2 regions of the Mycobacterium malmoense genome follow, and region 1 is predicted to be linked to the other one. Evidence: riboswitches for the same ligand, from Rfam matches in the RefSeq annotation. Region 1 holds a riboswitch; the other holds the start of a gene.

The links. Region 1 has a riboswitch for magnesium ahead of K3U93_RS05340 (PE family protein). Riboswitches for the same ligand answer to the same signal wherever they lie in the genome.
Region 2: linked by a shared signal. The riboswitch ahead of K3U93_RS10770 (Rv1535 family protein) and the one ahead of K3U93_RS05340 (PE family protein) in region 1 are both predicted to bind magnesium.

What each region holds. Positions count from the first base shown of each region.
Region 1 covers NZ_CP080999.1:1,122,404-1,130,845, reverse strand. The annotation lists gene K3U93_RS05365 (arylsulfatase) at 1-129, opposite strand, end outside; gene K3U93_RS05360 (ABC transporter permease) at 338-2,080, shown strand; gene K3U93_RS05355 (ABC transporter ATP-binding protein) at 2,120-3,436, shown strand; gene K3U93_RS05350 (PPE family protein) at 3,488-4,702, opposite strand; gene K3U93_RS05345 (PPE family protein) at 4,724-5,863, opposite strand; gene K3U93_RS05340 (PE family protein) at 5,927-6,226, opposite strand; M-box (ykoK) riboswitch at 6,665-6,841, opposite strand; gene K3U93_RS05335 (hypothetical protein) at 7,220-7,483, shown strand; gene K3U93_RS05330 (hypothetical protein) at 8,186-8,442, opposite strand, start outside.
Region 2 covers NZ_CP080999.1:2,296,999-2,305,440, forward strand. The annotation lists gene pks2 (sulfolipid-1 biosynthesis phthioceranic/hydroxyphthioceranic acid synthase) at 1-1,957, opposite strand, end outside; gene K3U93_RS10760 (carboxymuconolactone decarboxylase family protein) at 3,593-4,156, shown strand; gene K3U93_RS10765 (nitronate monooxygenase) at 4,300-5,424, shown strand; M-box (ykoK) riboswitch at 5,626-5,796, shown strand; gene K3U93_RS10770 (Rv1535 family protein) at 6,086-6,325, shown strand; gene ileS (isoleucine--tRNA ligase) at 6,638-8,442, shown strand, end outside.

The DNA of each region.
Region 1 (8,442 bases):
GACCAGCACCGCGCCCCGCAGCGAGACGCGCCTGGCTTTGGTTTCCTCGGTGAGGGTTTCGAAGTCCCGGCGGGCCGAATCGAGATCCTGATAGCCGGCAACGATGACCAGCGCGTGTTCTTCGCTCATAAACGAGACTCCTTGTCAGGACGGACAGCGGCTTGGGAGACGGACAGGCCAGTCCGGAATATAGACCTCGGAAGGCTGCGGCATTTGATTACCGCCGATCGGCCCCTGGACCGCGAGCCAGCCCCGGCTGGTGTAAAACCGTTGCTTGCGCCACCATTGGCGCTGGTTGTACCGAAGTCAGCTGCAATGAGTGTCGGGCGGTGCGTACATGACATTGGTTGGCACTTTTCCCAGCCGGGGTGTGGCGGCGCGCCCGGCACGCAACTGGGCCGCTGATGTCGTGGTATTCGTCGGCGCCGCGGTGCTGCTGTGGCTGGTGGCGCGCCTCGGCCGCGGGACGGCCGTGCCGTGGACGGTGCCCAGCGCGCCCTCGTCGGTGTCCACCGACCCTAGTCACTTGCCGTATTACGCCGCCCGATCGCTGTTGCGGATGTTCGCCGCGCTGGGCTTGTCGCTGGTGTTCACGTTCTCCTACGCCACCGCGGCGGCGCGGTCACGCCGGGCCGAAAAAGTGCTCATCCCGCTGCTGGACATCTTGCAATCCGTGCCAATCCTGGGCTTCCTCGCGATCACCATCACCGGGTTCATCGCGTTGTTTCCCGGCTCACTGCTGGGCCTGGAATGCGCGTCGATATTCGCGATCTTCACCTCGCAGGCGTGGAACATGACATTCGCGTTCTATCAATCCCTGATCGCCCAACCCCGCGATCTCGACGAGGCGTCCCGGCTGTTGCGGCTGTCGCGGTGGCAGCGGTTCTGGCGCGTCGACCTGCCCGGCGGGATGATCCCCCTGGTCTGGAACGGCATGATGAGCTTCGGCGGGGGCTGGTTTTTCCTCACCGCGTCGGAAGCGTTGAGCGTCAACAATCACAAGTTCGCCCTGCCCGGGATCGGCGCCTACGTCGCGTCCGCCAGCGACGAGGGAAACCTAACCAGGGTGCTGCTGGCCATCGCGGTCATGATCACGGTGATCATCGGGGTCAACGCATTGTTTTGGCGGCCGCTGACGGCGTGGGCCGAGCGGTTCCGCATCGAGGAATCCGAGGCCACCGAGGCGCCGCGCAGCCTGACGCTGGAGGTGCTGCGGCGCTCGCGTGTCCCCGGCCTCGTCGGCCATCCGCTCGGGCGGCTGATCTATCCGGCGGACCGGGTGATGGCGGTGTTCGGAACGACCGGGCGTCCGTTGAAAACGTCCATCGCGCGCCGCCGCGTCGGCGACGCCGTCTTCGGTCTCGCGTTGTTCGTCGCGCTCGGCTACGGCGCGTTCCGGGTGATCGAGTACGTCGCGCACAGCGTCGGCTTCGCCGAGGCCGGCCACGCGGCGCTGCTCGGTTTGGCCACCTTCGCCCGTGTCGTGGTGGTGGTCGTGTTCTCGACCTTGATCTGGGTGCCCATCGGGGTATGGATTGGGTTGAACCCCAAGGTAACTCGGCTAGCTCAGCCGGTGGTCCAGGTGCTGGCGTCCTTCCCGGCGAACTTCTTGTTCCCGTTGTTCACCGCGCTGCTGCTGGCCACCGGCATCAGCATCAACTGGGGCGGCATCCTGCTGATGGCCCTGGGCACGCAGTGGTACATCTTGTTCAACGTCATCGCCGGGGCCAGTGCGATCCCCAACGAGCTTCGCGACGCCGCCGCCAGCTTGAGGCTGCCCACGGCGTTGAGGTGGCGCACCCTGATACTGCCGGGAATCTTCGGCAGCTACGTCACCGGCGGCATCACCGCCGCCGGGGGCGCGTGGAACGCTTCCATCGTCGCCGAGGTCGCCCAATACCACAGCACCACGTTGTCGGCTGTCGGGCTGGGCGCCTACATCACGCGCGCCACCGCGGTGGGCGACGCCCCGCGCCTGCTGGTCGGCGTGATCGCGATGAGCTTCTATGTGGTGACAATGAACATTGTGCTGTGGCAACGCCTCTACCGCCTGTCCGAGCGGCGCTTCTCCCTATCTTGATCCTTATCTTGATCCTTCAAAGGCTTAACGGAGGCCGCCATGACTCGCGACGACGTGATCATCCGCCTTGAGCACGTCAGCAAGAGCTTCAGCAAGCCCGACGGTGGCACCTTGCTGGTCCTCGACGACATCAACCTCGACATCCGTGCCGGCGAGGTCGTCGCGCTGCTCGGTCGTTCCGGGTGCGGCAAGTCGACGCTGCTGCGCGTCATCGCGGGTCTGATCGTCCCGACCAGCGGCGTGGCGCGCTACAACGGGGCCGAACTGACCGGCGCCAACCCCGGCACCGCGATGGTGTTCCAAAATTTCGCCCTGATGCCCTGGCTGACCGTGCAAAAAAATGTCGAACTCGGGCTGGCGGCGCGCAAAACCGCGCCGGCCGAACGCAGTAAGCGCGCCATGGAGGCCATCGATTTGATCGGCCTGGACGGTTTCGAATCGGCCTACCCCAAAGAACTATCCGGCGGGATGCGCCAACGCGTCGGATTCGCCCGTGCGTTGGTACTACAGCCCGATCTGCTGCTGATGGACGAACCGTTCTCCGCGCTCGACGTCCTCACCGCCGAAAACCTGCGCAACGAGCTCATGACCCTGTGGACCGGTCAGGACTTCCCGACCAAGGCCATCTGCCTGGTGACGCACAACATCGAAGAAGCGATCCTGCTGGCCGACCGCGTCATCGTGCTGAACAGCAACCCCGGCCGCATCCTGGCCGAGTTTCCCATCGAGCTGGAGCGTCCGCGCGACCGCCGTTCCGCATCGTTTGAGGCACTCGTCGACAAGGTCTATGAACTGCTGACCGGCACCGGACCGGCCACCGCGCTGGCCGATCCCGGCACCGCCACGCCCACCAGCCACCCGCTACCCCGCGCCACCGTCGGCGGGCTGGCCGGGCTGGTCGAAATCGTCTACGGCAAGGGTGGGCGCGTCGAGATCCCCGACCTCGCCGCAGACCTGAGCATCGCCGCCGAAGACCTGTTGCCGCTCGTGGACGCCGCGGCGCTGCTTGACTTCGTCCGCGTCGACGGTGCCAACCTCGAATTGACCTCCACCGGCAAGGATTTCACCACCGCCGACATCCAAACCAGCAAGCAGATCTTCGCCCAACAAGCACTCACCCGCGCACCGTTGGTGCGCACCATCTGCCATGCCCTGCACGACTGCCCCGACGGCAGCCTGCGCGCCGCATTCTTCCTCGACCTACTTCAGCAAGCGTTCAACACCCGGGACGCCCAGCGGCAACTCGACACCGCCATCGGATGGGGCCGCTACGCCGAACTCTTCGACTACAACACCCACACCGATCAAATCACCCCCGACCCCGACGCCACGCTCGTGGCACCCACGCATTCCTGACACGCGAGCGGACCTGCCGGGCGGCCGGCCACCCCTTAGTCACGCTGACTATTAACCAGCCGCCGGCGGACGTCCCAGTACGCGCGGGCGAAACCCGTATATCGGAACGCCTCCGAACTCGTCGTCAGCATCCGCCATACCGCCCAATGGCACGCCGGGCATGCCCACCGGCCCCACGTCCTCCATCACCATCGGGGTGGCGCTCATGCCCTGGTACGCGCCTGCCCCGATCTGGGTCGTTGGCAGAGCGGCGGGGGTGATCGCCGCCCCGCTCGCGCCCCAGCCTGGAGGCACGGATAAGGCACCGACGAGGTTTGCCTGCCCAATCTGCGCCGCGGCAAGGCCCGGCAAGCTGGCCGATCCCGCCGTCTCGACCCCACTAAGGCCGGCCGACGCCGCGCTTACCGCGCTGTCCGCCGGGGCGTCCAGGAAGCTATACACCGTAGCGCTATCGATCATTGAAGTCGGGTTCATCAGCCCGCTGGTGGTGAATGCGTTGGAGAAGTTGGCGACCGAGGCGTTGTTGAGGAAGCTTCCAACCATCGATCCGTTCTGCCCATCCAGGAAGTTCATCACTCCGGCGAGCCCGGTGGTGGAGGTATTCGTGTTGGGCGCGATCCCCAGCCAAGCGGCCAGGTCGGAAAGCGACGCGGACGCGCTGGTGGCCGAGCTGGTCGATGCGGTCGAGGTGGTAGTGGCTTGGGCAACCGCGTTGGCCTGGTCGGCTACTCCGCCGGTGTTGGTGCTGGACTGGGGCGCGGTGAACGGCGTAAATTGTGTCGCCGTGATCGAGGCGCTCGCGTAGGCGTTCATCGCCGCGGCGTCTTGCGCCCACATTTCGGCGTATTCGGCCTCCGTGGCCGCGATCGCCGCGGTGTTTTGTCCGAAAAGGTTGGTCGCCACCAGGTTCGACAGTTGAGCGCGGTTGGCCGCGACGACCGCGGGCGGCACCGTCATGGCAAACGCTGACTCATAGGCGGCCGAGGCGGCGTTGGCCTGGCCGCCGGCCTGCTCGGCCTGGGTGGCGGTGGCGCTTAGCCACTCGAGGTACGGTGCGACGGCGGCTGCCATCAGCGTCGACGACGGCCCAAACCAGCTCTCGCCGGTAAGCTCCGAAACCACCGAGGCGTAAGAGGTGGCCGTGGAGCGCATTTCGGCGGCCATAGAGTTCCAGGCCGAGGCGGCGGCAAGCATCGGTCCCGATCCGGGGCCCGAATACATTCTGGCCGAGTTAATTTCCGGCGGTAACGCGGCAAAATCGATCATGACGCTTCCTCTCAAGTCCCGTTATCCGGCGGCCGGCGGACGTGGCATCACGACAGGACGGAACCCGTATTTGGGAATGGCCCTGCGCAGCCGCTTGGCCGTACCTGTCATGGGCGCCGCAAACCCTCCCGGCCCTCCTGCCGGGCTCGACCCAATGTCGCCGAGGCCGGTGGCTGGCAACGCCGTTTCGGCTGGACTGATCGTCGCTGCAGACGTCCAGCTGGCTGGCACCGACACCGCCCCTACCAGGTGCGCATGGCCCATCTCGGCCGACGCGGCGGCACCCAGGCCGACGAGTTCTGTTGACCCGAGCGCACCGGATCCCAGACCTGACAAGTTCCCCGCACCCGATAGCGCCGCAACGCTCGTCGCTGCCTTGTCGGCATTCATCAGAAAGCTGAAACCGGCGATGGTTTGCAGGATGAACTCCGGGTTGTACGGGCCGCCAGCAAGGGCTCCGTTGGTGACCGCGGTGCTGAAAAAGTTGCCATTCCAGAAGCTCCCCAGCGCCGAATTGTCTGAGCCGCTGAACAAGCCTGCCAGGTACGACTCGAGCGATCCGAGAGACGACGAGCCAGCAGCGTTCGACGTTGCCGACGACAGTATCGACTGCGTAGTTCCCGCCGGCGTTTGGGCCGCCTGGGAAACAGCATTGGCTTGCTCTGCCACTCCGCCGACGCTGGCGGTGGATTGCGGGGAGTTAATTGGAGTCAATTCCGAGGCAATGTCCGAGGCGCTGGCGTAGCCTTTCATCGCCGCGGCATCTTGTGCCCACATTTCTGCGTATTGGGCCTCGGTGGCCGCGATCGCCGGGGTGTTTTGGCCGAAAACGTTGGTCGCCACCAGCGCCGCAAGCTCAGCACGGTTGGCCGCGACGACCATGGGCGGCACCGTCATGGCAAACGCTGACTCATAGGCGTTCACTGCCGCATTGGCCTGGCCGCCGGCCTGCTCGGCCTGGGTCGCGGTGGTGCTCAGCCAGTCCACGTACGGCACGGCCGCCGCCAACATCGACATCGACGACGGACCAAACCAACTCTCGCTGGTCAGCTCGGAGATTACGGAGCCGTAAGAGGCGGCCGCTGAACGCATTTCAGCGGCGATCGCGTTCCAGGCCGAGGCGGCGGCAAGCATCGGTCCCGATCCGGGGCCCGAATACATTCTGGCCGAGTTAATTTCCGGCGGCAATGCCGCGAAATCAATCACTGGTCCCCCTCTAAGTGCTCAGCGGGCTGCGGCTGCGTTGGCTACCTCGGTAGCCGCGTATGATCCGGCACTGGTCTCCAATGTGGCGACGAACATCTGGTGCATAGCGGCAGCTTGTGCGCTCATCGCCTGAAACGTTTGGGCGTGCGCCGCGAACTTAGCCGCCGTCACGAACGACACCTCATCGGCAGCCGCGGGCACCACCCCGGTTATCGGCGCCGTGGTGGCAGTGTGCTGGGCGGCCAGCGTCGACCCGATCTGCTGCAAGCGGCGGGCGGCGGCGGCCAACGATTCCGGCTGCGTAGTAACAAAAACCATTTGGAATTTCTCCTAACGAATATTGGGGGGAATAGAATCGAGCACGGGCTTTGTGGTAGTACCAAGCACGTTTTGAGGGTTCATCGCGGATCGAGCCCGCTCACGTGATCGGCGGCCGTAGCTAACGCTGCTGGCTTCGGAACAACAAGCGACATCGGTCTTCTCCTTCCGAAAAGAGATCAGACGCGGGCTTGGTGGCTACTCCTTGGCTAATTTCGGCACCCCAACGGCAAACCTGCGAAACGGTGACCTGCGGACAAATCTCCCGCGGTCAGCCGATTGGGTGTGGAAACGAGGCGGGGTCGGATCGCGACGAAATGGTCGTCGATCTGGAATACGGACTATCGCCGGGACTCATTTCGCTCTCACCTCCTCACAGCCAGGGCACACGGGGATGCTATACCCTTGCACAGTGGGGAGAAGCGCCTATGTCAGGACGCGGCACCCCTCTCGTCAGAGCTTCGGCACCACACGGCGTATCCGGCTTTGTCAGAACCGGAAGCCACTTGGGCTCAACCCTTAATCCGGGAGGAGCTGTCCTGACCCTGGGCGTCTTTCGACGTTCGAGGTCAGTGGCCTATATCCGTGCGGACGCCTCACCTAACGAGGTGCTTGCAAAGACGATGGTGGCATCCACAGGTTACTAAGTCAACCCTAAGTGCCGTGCGTTGGAAACCGTTCACGTTATAGACATATGCCCGGTGCATCCTCTGCCTTGCGCAAGCGGTCCTGCGTGGCTGGCTACATTGCGGGGAGCTTGAGGGGATTTGCCTTTCGGTTATGCGGGACCGGATCCCCCGGCCTGGACTCGCCGTACCATCTTGACCCTGCTTGGGATCTTCGGCCCGTAGAGCCAGCGCCCGCCCTCTGGCAAGCCGGAATCCTGGCCACACAGAAGACCAGCAGCAGCAGGATGTGGAAACCCATCCGGGTGGCCCGCCATTTACGCGCGCGGCGTAATTCTGCGGCGGGCTGGGCGAGGCTGAGCGCAAGATGGCGATCCACGAGATCAATGCCACAGCGGCACCAACCGCCAGTCACGAAGGGATGCGCAGGATCCGGATTGATCGCCGCGACCTGATCATCCGATCAGTACCTCTGGCGTTGACTATTGTCCCACCTTTCTCGATAACCATTCGGAACGTCGTCTTCCATCCCTGCGATCGGCCTGGTGACCGCAGTGGCATCACATCAGTACAGCTACGAGCCATCAGCACAGTAAATCCTGAGCAGGTGACCAAGGATGGTCTGGCCTGACCGGCTCATTGCCTGCGTATCCCGACGTTGCGGTGATGATCCTACATTCGCCTGGTCCGCGCATCGAATTGTGATGATTTCATAGGATTCTCAAATAAGTCGGCGTTCGCTTGCCGATATCACGAGCTGCATATATGTGTGTTCAATATGTGTTGGATCGCCCAGGTTGAGGTGATCCAACTTTCCAAAAACAATGGAATCCATAGTCGGTGGCTGCACTTACCGAACCATTGCAAAGTTAAGTTTTTAAACCACCAAGACCGAGAACCACGTCATCGACTTCGTTAACGTTAGATTACCGAAAGTGACGGATTTTGGAAGATTTCAATGTCTTTCGTAACAACACTTGTTGGCGCACCGTCGCGGTTCTATGGAGAGAAATTGTCTAATGCACAGGGAGCAAACCCCCGTGGACTTTGTGGCGGTCACTGAATGTCCTTAGTGGTAGCGACAAAGGCTCCGAAGGAGCACTCCAACATTCGCGGACACGGTGTTGCACCGATGACCGCGCTCGTATTGGCGGCAGCAATTGCAGTGTCACCACTAGCGAATCACCAGGCGCGAGTAGTTCGCCAGTGTATTTGGAATTCCCATGTCGTCCTGTGCCACTGGCGCACCGTGGACACGCCACCAGCTCCCAAAAAAACGGCGCCAGCGACAAGCGACTCCGTTCCCGTCAACTGGGTGGCGCCAGACGGCTTCCTATGAGATTTCGGTGACCGCGGCGACACACTTCGCTTCGCCCGCTGGCTTGACAGCCACGGCTACCACCCGGCGTCCGGCGGCGAACAAGGTCACACGGGTGTCTTGCGCGACCACCGCTGTCTCTGGCACCAAAGTGCCTGTCTTGTCGGTGATCAAGATGTCGATGTCGCCCAGATCTTCAATGCACACCAACCGTGCACCCGTCCGTGTAACTCGGCGGAGCGTGCCCGGCACGATATTCGTCAAACTTGTGC
Region 2 (8,442 bases), 1.2 Mb from region 1:
CAGGCAGTTCCACCGACGCCATCGCGCCGGCGCCGGCGATCTTGGTCATCAGTCGCGAGCGGCGGCAGATGACCCGCGCCCCGTCTTCGAGCGACAGCGCTCCGGCGACGACAGCCGCCGCGGACTCGCCCATCGAATGGCCGATGACCGCGCCGGGACGGACCCCGTAGGACTTCATCGTGGCCGCCAGCGCGACCTGCACGGCGAACAGCGTCGGCTGCACCCGGTCGATGCCGGTCACCTTCTCGGGTGCGGTCAGCACCTCGGTCACCGAGAAGCCCGATTCGGTGGCGATCAGCGGCTCGATCTCGGCGATGGCCGCGGCGAACGCCGGTTCGTTGGCCAGCAGGTCCGCGCCCATCGCAGCCCACTGCGAACCCTGTCCGGAGAACACCCAAACCGGACCGCGTTCCTCCTGACCCACCACTTCCTGGTGAAGTGCGTCACCGTTGGCGACCTCCCGCAGCGCCTCGGCCAGCCCTGCGTTGCTGCTGGCCAACACGGCGGTGCGCACCGATCGGTGCCCGCGCCGGCGAGCGAGGGTGTAGGCCAGGTCCGGCGTCGCCAAGTCCGCCGCATGTGCGTCGACCCAGTCGGCGAGCCGGCCGGCGGTGTCCCGCAGCCCGTCGACCGACGAGGACGACAGCGGGAACAGCATCGCCCCGTCGCGGCCCGGCCTGGTTGCGGCGCCGTTGGGTGAAAGGGGCGCGGGGGCCTGCTCGACGATGGCGTGGACATTCGTACCGGATATTCCATATGCCGACACCGCCGCGCGTCGCGGTTGCCCGCCGTTCAGCGGCCACGGCGTAATTTCTTGCGGCACAAAGAGTCCGGTGTCAATCCGGGCCATCTCGTCGGGCAGGGTTTCGAAGTGCAGGTTCTTGGGAACCACACCGTGCTGGACGGCGAGCACCGCTTTCATCAGCCCGAGGGCGCCGGCGGCCGCCTGGGTGTGCCCGAAATTGGTCTTCGAGGCCCCGAGCACGCAGGGGTTGTCGATGCCGTATACGTCGGCAAGGCTGGCATATTCGATCGGATCGCCGACGGGGGTCCCGGTGCCGTGCGCCTCGACCATGCCGACGGTGCCGGCGTCCACGCCCGCCGCGGTAAGCGCCGCGCGGTAGACCGTGGCCTGCGCCTCACCCGACGGCATCGCGATGTTCATGGTGTGGCCGTCCTGGTTGGCGGCCGTGCCGCGCACGACTGCCAGAACCCGGTCGCCATCCCGCTGGGCATCCGCCAGGCGCTTGAGCAACAGCACCACGCAACCCTCGCCGGACACGAAGCCGTCAGCTTTGACGTCGAACGCATGGCAGTGCCCGGTCCCGGACAGCATGCCCCCCGCCGACGCCGAGGCGGACCTGCGCGGTTCCATCATTACGTTGACCCCGCCGGCAAACGCCAGGTTGCTCTCTCCGTCGCTCAGGCTGCGGCAGGCCTGGTGGATCGCGAACAAGCCAGAAGAGCATGCGGTGTCCACCGTGGCGGCGGGACCGTGGAGCCCGAGCGCGTATGCGATCCGCCCGGACGCCATGCAGGAGATGGTGCCGGGGTTGCCGTACGGTCCGTCGAAGGCGTCGGTGGCGGCGTGCACGAATTGGTAGTCGCCGTAGTTCAATCCGACGAAAACGCCCGTTTCCCCGGCGATGGTGTCCTTGGTGAGACCGGCGTGTTCCATGGCCTCCCAGGCGGTTTCCATCAGCAACCGGTGCTGGGGGTCCATCGCCGTCGCTTCTTTTTCCGTGATGCCGAAGAACTCGGGGTCGAAGTCGCCGACGTTGTCCAGGAACGCCCCCCACTTGCAGACCGACCGGCCCGGCACACCCGGCTCGGGGTCGTAGTAATAGTCGACATCCCAGCGGTCGGCGGGAATTTCCTTGACAAGGTCGTCGCCCCGCAGCAACGCTTCCCAAAAGAGGTCAGGGGAGTTGATGCCCCCCGGCAGCCGGCACGCCATCCCGATGACGGCAACCGGAGTAACGCCTGCCCTATCCACTGTCCTTCACCTCTCCTTGCTTATGCAGAAGTTCCTATCACTGCTGCAAGCTCTTATCAGGGCTTCGAGAAATATCGCTGAATTTTCGGTGCGCGCTGAGGACCCCGCAGCATCACACATGCAACCCACCGCCCCCCAGTTTCGAAGCCCTCCCCAAGAACTTGACGCGATCAGCAGCGTAGCCGCTTAGCTCGGCCCGCGTGGAAAAATCGTGCGGACGTACAAAAAATTAACAGGCTCCAAATGAGTGGCAGCTGACGTAAGGCCCGATCGATAGGTCGGTCACATACTTTTTGGACGATTGGCCGACGTCGCAACGTCCCTGCCAGAGGCGCTGTCTGCCAAGGCTGTCCGCCATTTTGGGCCGCGCGTCCCCGTCTGCCGGTTCAAACGCGAGGTGATGCAACGGCGTGCGGCTCGTTCCACGCGTCATGATCGATGCATACCGCGGTAGACGTGAGGCGACTATTCAGGGCGCTACGAACGGGCCCAACCCCGAAAAGAGCCAGGCAGAGAACAATTAGACGAGCCGTGCTGCGCCGATATGCCTAATCAGGCCATGCTAGGCGGTTTGGCGAAATCGCGACGCAGAATCGTTGAAATCTATAAGATCGCATGTCGAGTTCCAACTAGATGCGGGCTCGGCTACTGGCCCGTTACTGGCACCGAAGCGCAGCATCATCGCGTGGGCGCGCTGCATGATGCGTTTTCCGGGAATCCGTTGACTCGCATGCGGATCCGGCTACGGGAAGACCGTCTCGACGCGGGTGTTCCCGAGTTAACGCGTGAGCTGGAGCACGCGCCGAAACGGCGTACTGGCCCGGTTCGTAATGTTCCCACTGTGTCGGAGGTCACGCCGGCCCGCGCGTTGGTCTTGGAGGTTGTCGCGCGATCTGGTCTCGCGGGAGCGTCCGGTCGGCACTGGTGCGAGTGGGCCGCCCGCGAACTGTGCCGCACCGAGCACCAGCAAACACGGGTGGGTTCCCCGGCGGGGCGTCGAGGCGTTCTGGTCGCGTCGCCAATGCGCCAACTGCCTCTGCGGCGACTACCGGCGCTGCGAAGCGCACGGCCCCGTCCACGGTGGTGGCGTGGTTAGCCCGTTGGGCGCTGAAATAGGTTGGGGTGTAACGGTTTCACGCCACCGAGCCGGGCGACGTTGTCGCTAGAGACCGGTGCCGGGTTCGTGATGATCACTGGGTTCGGGTCGCGCGATACCGACCGGTTGCCGCTGGCCGAGCGGTTCGGCGGGGACCGACCCATCGTCGATCTAACCTCTAGGGCGCCAACGGTATTCACGCGGTCGACCGCGTTTAGCACGTCCGGGTGGAGCCGTCGTTGTCACCGGCACCCCCGGGGTACGGCGCCGGCGCTTGGGGCCTTTCGCCGAACACGATGGTTTTCAAGGAGCTGGGCTCCACCGGTGCCCTCGGCGTGGACGTCGTCACCCACCTTGCCGCGCTTGATCCGCCGGGCTCGGGTTGCTGCCGGTTCGAAAGCCCGCCCCGGCGCTGCGTGCGCCTCGAAGGCTCCGGGGGATTGCTGGCTAGCATGGCCGGTGAACGCGACGGTGTCTTGCCAGTACGGAGTGCTCACACCATGACGAAAGCCCGGGTGCCCAAACTGCCGGTCGACGAGGCCAAAGCCGCCGCCGACGAAGCCGCCGTGCCCGACTACATGGCCGAACTCAACATCTTCCAAGTGTTGCTGAACCATCCGCAACTGGCGCGCGCCATCAATGACCTGCTCGCCACCATGCTGTGGCACGGCGCCCTCGACCAGAGGTTGCGCGAGCTGGTGATCATGCGGATCGGCTGGCTCACCGCGTGCGACTACGAGTGGACACAACACTGGCGCGTCGCGTCGAGACTGGGCGTGACGGCCGACGATCTGCTCGGCGTGCGTGATTGGCGGGCATACGACGGGTTCGGACCCACCGAGCGGGCGGTGCTGGCCGCCACCGACGACGTGGTGCGCGATGGCGCGGTAAGCGCCGGGAGTTGGGCCGCCTGCGAGCACGAATTAGAATGTGATACAACGGTTCTCATCGAACTCGTCACCGCCATCGGCGCATGGCGAATGGTCGCGTCGATCCTGCAGAGCCTCAGGGTCCCGTTGGAAGACGGTGTATCCAGCTGGCCGCCGGACGGCCGGTCGCCTTAGAAGCTCTGGTCCGTGGGTTCTCCGGGGCCTGTTCGAGAGGTGCTGCCAGACGCCGCCGGCACCGAGCCTGCGCTCGTGGCGGCGAGTATCGCGGATCGCCGTAATCGATTGACATATCAGTCAATAACTCTTAGCGTCGGCCAATGCGAACCAGGGTCGCCGAACTGCTCGGCGTTGAATTCCCAATCTGCGCGTTCAGCCACTGCCGCGACGTGGTGGCTGCCGTGACCAACGCGGGCGGGTTCGGAATCCTCGGTGCCGTCGCGCACAGCCCCAAACGGCTGGAAAGCGAGCTGACCTGGATCGAGGAGCAGACCGGTGGCAAACCCTATGGGGTCGATCTGTTGTTGCCGCCCAAGTACGTCGGCGCCGAGCGGGGAGGGATCGACGCCGAGCAGGCCCGGGAATTGCTGCCCGAGGAGCACCGCGCCTTCTTGGACGATTTGCTGAGCCGTTACGGCATCGCGGCGCCCGCCGACGAGCCCCGCGCGTCGTTCGGCGGCCTCAACATCTCGCCCAAGGGCTACGAGCCGCTGCTCGACGTGGCCTTTGGCCACAACATTCGGCTGATCGCCAGCGCGCTCGGGCCGCCCCCGGCCGACCTCGTCGCGCGGGCCCACGACCACGACGTGCTGGTGGCCGCGCTGGCCGGCACCACGCAACACGCGCGGCGGCACGCGGCCGCCGGTGTCGACCTGATCGTCGCCCAGGGCACCGAGGCCGGCGGCCACACCGGCGAGGTGGCCACCATGGTGTTGGTCCCCGAGGTCGTAGATGCCGTCTCGCCGACGCCCGTGCTGGCCGCGGGCGGGATCGCCCGCGGCCGCCAGGTGGCCGCGGCCCTGGCCCTGGGTGCCGAGGGCGTGTGGTGCGGATCGGTGTGGCTGACCACCGAAGAGGCGGAGACGGCCCCCGTGGTCAAGGAGAAGTTTTTGGCCGCCAGCTCCTCGGACACGGTGCGGTCGCGGTCGATGACCGGTAAGCCGGCGCGGATGCTGCGCACGGCCTGGACCGACGAGTGGGACCGGCCGGACACCCCCGACCCCCTCGGCATGCCGCTGCAGACCGCGCTGATCACCGACTCGCAGGTGCGCATCAACCAGGCGGCCGGCCACCAGGGCGCCAAGGCTCGCGAGCTGGCGACCTACTTCGTCGGTCAAGTGGTCGGCTCACTCGACCGGGTGCGCCCTACGCGCTCGGTGGTGCTCGACATGGTCGAGGAGTTCATCGACACCATCGGGCGGCTCGAGGGCCTGGTCGATAAGTGACCAGCCCGACTCGCCGGCGGCCGACTTCGTCGTCGCGCCGGTGCTTGACGCGGGCCGCGCCCGCGCGTCTAACCCATGTGCGCAGGTCTGGCGCTGAAGCTGGTTAAAAGCTGTGTGTGCTCGTAGTAAATACATAAAAATTCCGAAACACGGGACGGATCGCATTGACCGCGTCATACCCGTCGTGCATTATCGGTGGCGTATGCACCTCGTTAGGTGAGGCGTCTGCACGAATACAGGCCACTGACCCCGAACGTCCAAAGACGCCCCGGGTCAGGACAGCTCTTCCCGGCTTAAGGGTTGAGCCCAGGTGGCTTCCGGGATAACCGGACACGTCATGCAGTGCCAAAGCTCTGACGAGAGGGGTGCGGATCGCCGACGGTCGTCGGTTTCTGTACTCCTTTTGGTGTGCACAGCTCGTGCGGGCAATCGCACGCGTCGCGACCGTTGAGGAGGTGAGGGACGTATGAGTTCCAGCGACAGTCCGGACCGAAGTCCGAGCTTTGTTTCGTCCCGATCCGGTCTCCGGCACGACGTTCTCAGCTGAGTCGTTTTAGCGCTCATTGGCTTCGCGGCCAAGCGTTCTGGGATCGGAACCACTGCGGGACGGGACACGTCAGTCCATTCAGTGCTCGTTTGGTATTCCCTCTAGGAGGCGATCATGACCGCAGTTTTGTACGACGAAGTGGTGGCCGTAGCGCCCGCCCCCAAGCTCACGGTGGTGCGCGATGCAGCCCCGACTCAGGCCCCCGCGCCCAAGAAGGCGACGGCTCGCGTCGAGGGTCGGACCATCGTCATCAGCGACCCGCTGGTGGATGGCGCCGCTCATCTGCTGAGCATCGCCGTGCGTCACGTGTACGCGGCGCTGTGGCGGGTTGGTCTGCTCGAAGTCCGGGCTTAGTCCGGTGGGCAGGGAGCAGCCCCGAGGGGTTATCCGGCTGCAGGGCGGCCCTGCGGCCAGGTAACCCCTCGGAGCCTTTTTGCGGTGCTTCAGTAGAATCGACACACTGGCATCGATCCGGCTATCACCGGGGAGCCTTCGGAAGAACAGCCAGCCTGGCTCAGTAGAACCGAACGGGTAGGCCCGTCACAGCCCTCAATGAGCGGCCACGCGAAAGCGCGGCAAGCGGGGTGGTACCGCGGCGCTCGCGCAGGTCGCGCGTCGTCGTCCCCGGCCTGAGCATGGAATTGGGCGCAGGAGACGACGCACGTGGTGACCGATAACGCCGAAGTCAAGGCCTATCCGAAGCCGGCCGTCGGGGCGCCCGACTTTCCGCAGCTCGAGCTCGAGGTTCTTGACTACTGGGCCCGTGACGACACCTTCCGGGCCAGCATCGCCCGCCGCGACGGCGCCCCGGAGTATGTGTTCTACGACGGTCCGCCGTTCGCCAACGGGCTGCCGCACTATGGCCACCTGCTCACCGGCTATGTCAAGGACATCGTTCCGCGCTACCGCACCATGCGCGGCTACAAGGTGGAGCGCCGCTTCGGTTGGGACACCCATGGGCTGCCGGCCGAACTGGAAGTCGAGCGCCAGCTGGGCATCACCGACAAGTCCCAGATCGACGACATGGGGATCGCCGCCTTCAACGAAGCCTGCCGCGAATCGGTGTTGCGCTACACCGACGAATGGCGGGCGTACGTGACGCGCCAGGCGCGCTGGGTCGACTTCGACAACGACTACAAGACGCTCGATCCGCCCTACATGGAGTCGGTGATCTGGGCGTTCAAACAGCTGTGGGACAAAGGCCTGGCCTATGAGGGCTATCGGGTGCTGCCGTACTGCTGGCGCGACGAAACCCCGCTTTCCAACCACGAATTGCGGATGGACGACGACGTCTACCAAAGCCGCCAGGACCCGGCTCTGACCGTCGGTTTCCAAGTGGTGGGCGGCCCGGTGGATGGTGCCTACCTGCTGGTGTGGACGACGACGCCGTGGACGCTGCCGTCGAACCTCGCGGTCGCCGTCAATCCGGAGGTGACCTACGTCGTGGTCCGGGCGGGCGATCGTCGTTTCGTGCTGGCCGAGGCCCGGCTGGGCGCCTACGCCCGCGAGTTGGGCGAACAGCCCGAGATACTGGGCACCTATCGCGGCGCCGACCTGCTCGGCATGCGTTATCTGCCGCCGTTCCCGTATTTCATGGACTCGCCCAAGGCATTTCGGGTGCTCCCGGGCGACTTCGTGACCACCGAGGACGGCACCGGGATCGTGCACATGGCGCCGGCCTACGGCGAGGACGACATGGCGGTCTCGGAGGCGGCCGGCATCGCGCCGGTCACGCCGGTCGATTCCAAGGGCCGCTTCGACGCCACCGTCCCGGATTACCAGGGGCAGCACGTCTTTGACGCCAACGCCCAGATCATCCGCGACCTGAAGAACGGCGGTGGCCCGGCGGCGGTCAACGGCGCGGTGGTGCTGCGGCACGAAACCTACGAGCACCCCTACCCACACTGCTGGCGATGCCGCAACCCGCTGATCTACCGGGCGGTGTCGTCGTGGTTCGTCGCGGTCACCGAATTCCGGGACCGCATGGTCGAACTCAACCAGCAGATCACCTGGTACCCCGAACACGTCAAGGACGGCCAGTTCGGCAAGTGGCTGGCCGGCGCGCGCGATTGGTCGATCTCGCGAAACCGCTACTGGGGCACGCCGATTCCGGTGTGGAAGTCGGACGACGCCGCCTATCCGCGCATCGACGTGTATGGCAGCCTCGACGAGCTGGAGCGCGACTTCGGGGTGCGGCCCACCAACCTGCACCGGCCCTACATCGACGAGCTGGTTCGGCCCAACCCCGACGACCCCACCGGTCGCAGCACGATGCGGCGCATCCCCGACGTGCTCGACGTGTGGTTCGACTCGGGCTCGATGCCGTACGCGCAGGTGCACTACCCGTTCGAGAATTCCGATTGGTTCGACGGCCACTATCCGGGTGACTTCATCGTCGAATACATCGGCCAGACCCGCGGCTGGTTCTACACGCTGCACGTGCTGGCCACCGCGCTGTTTGACCGGCCGGC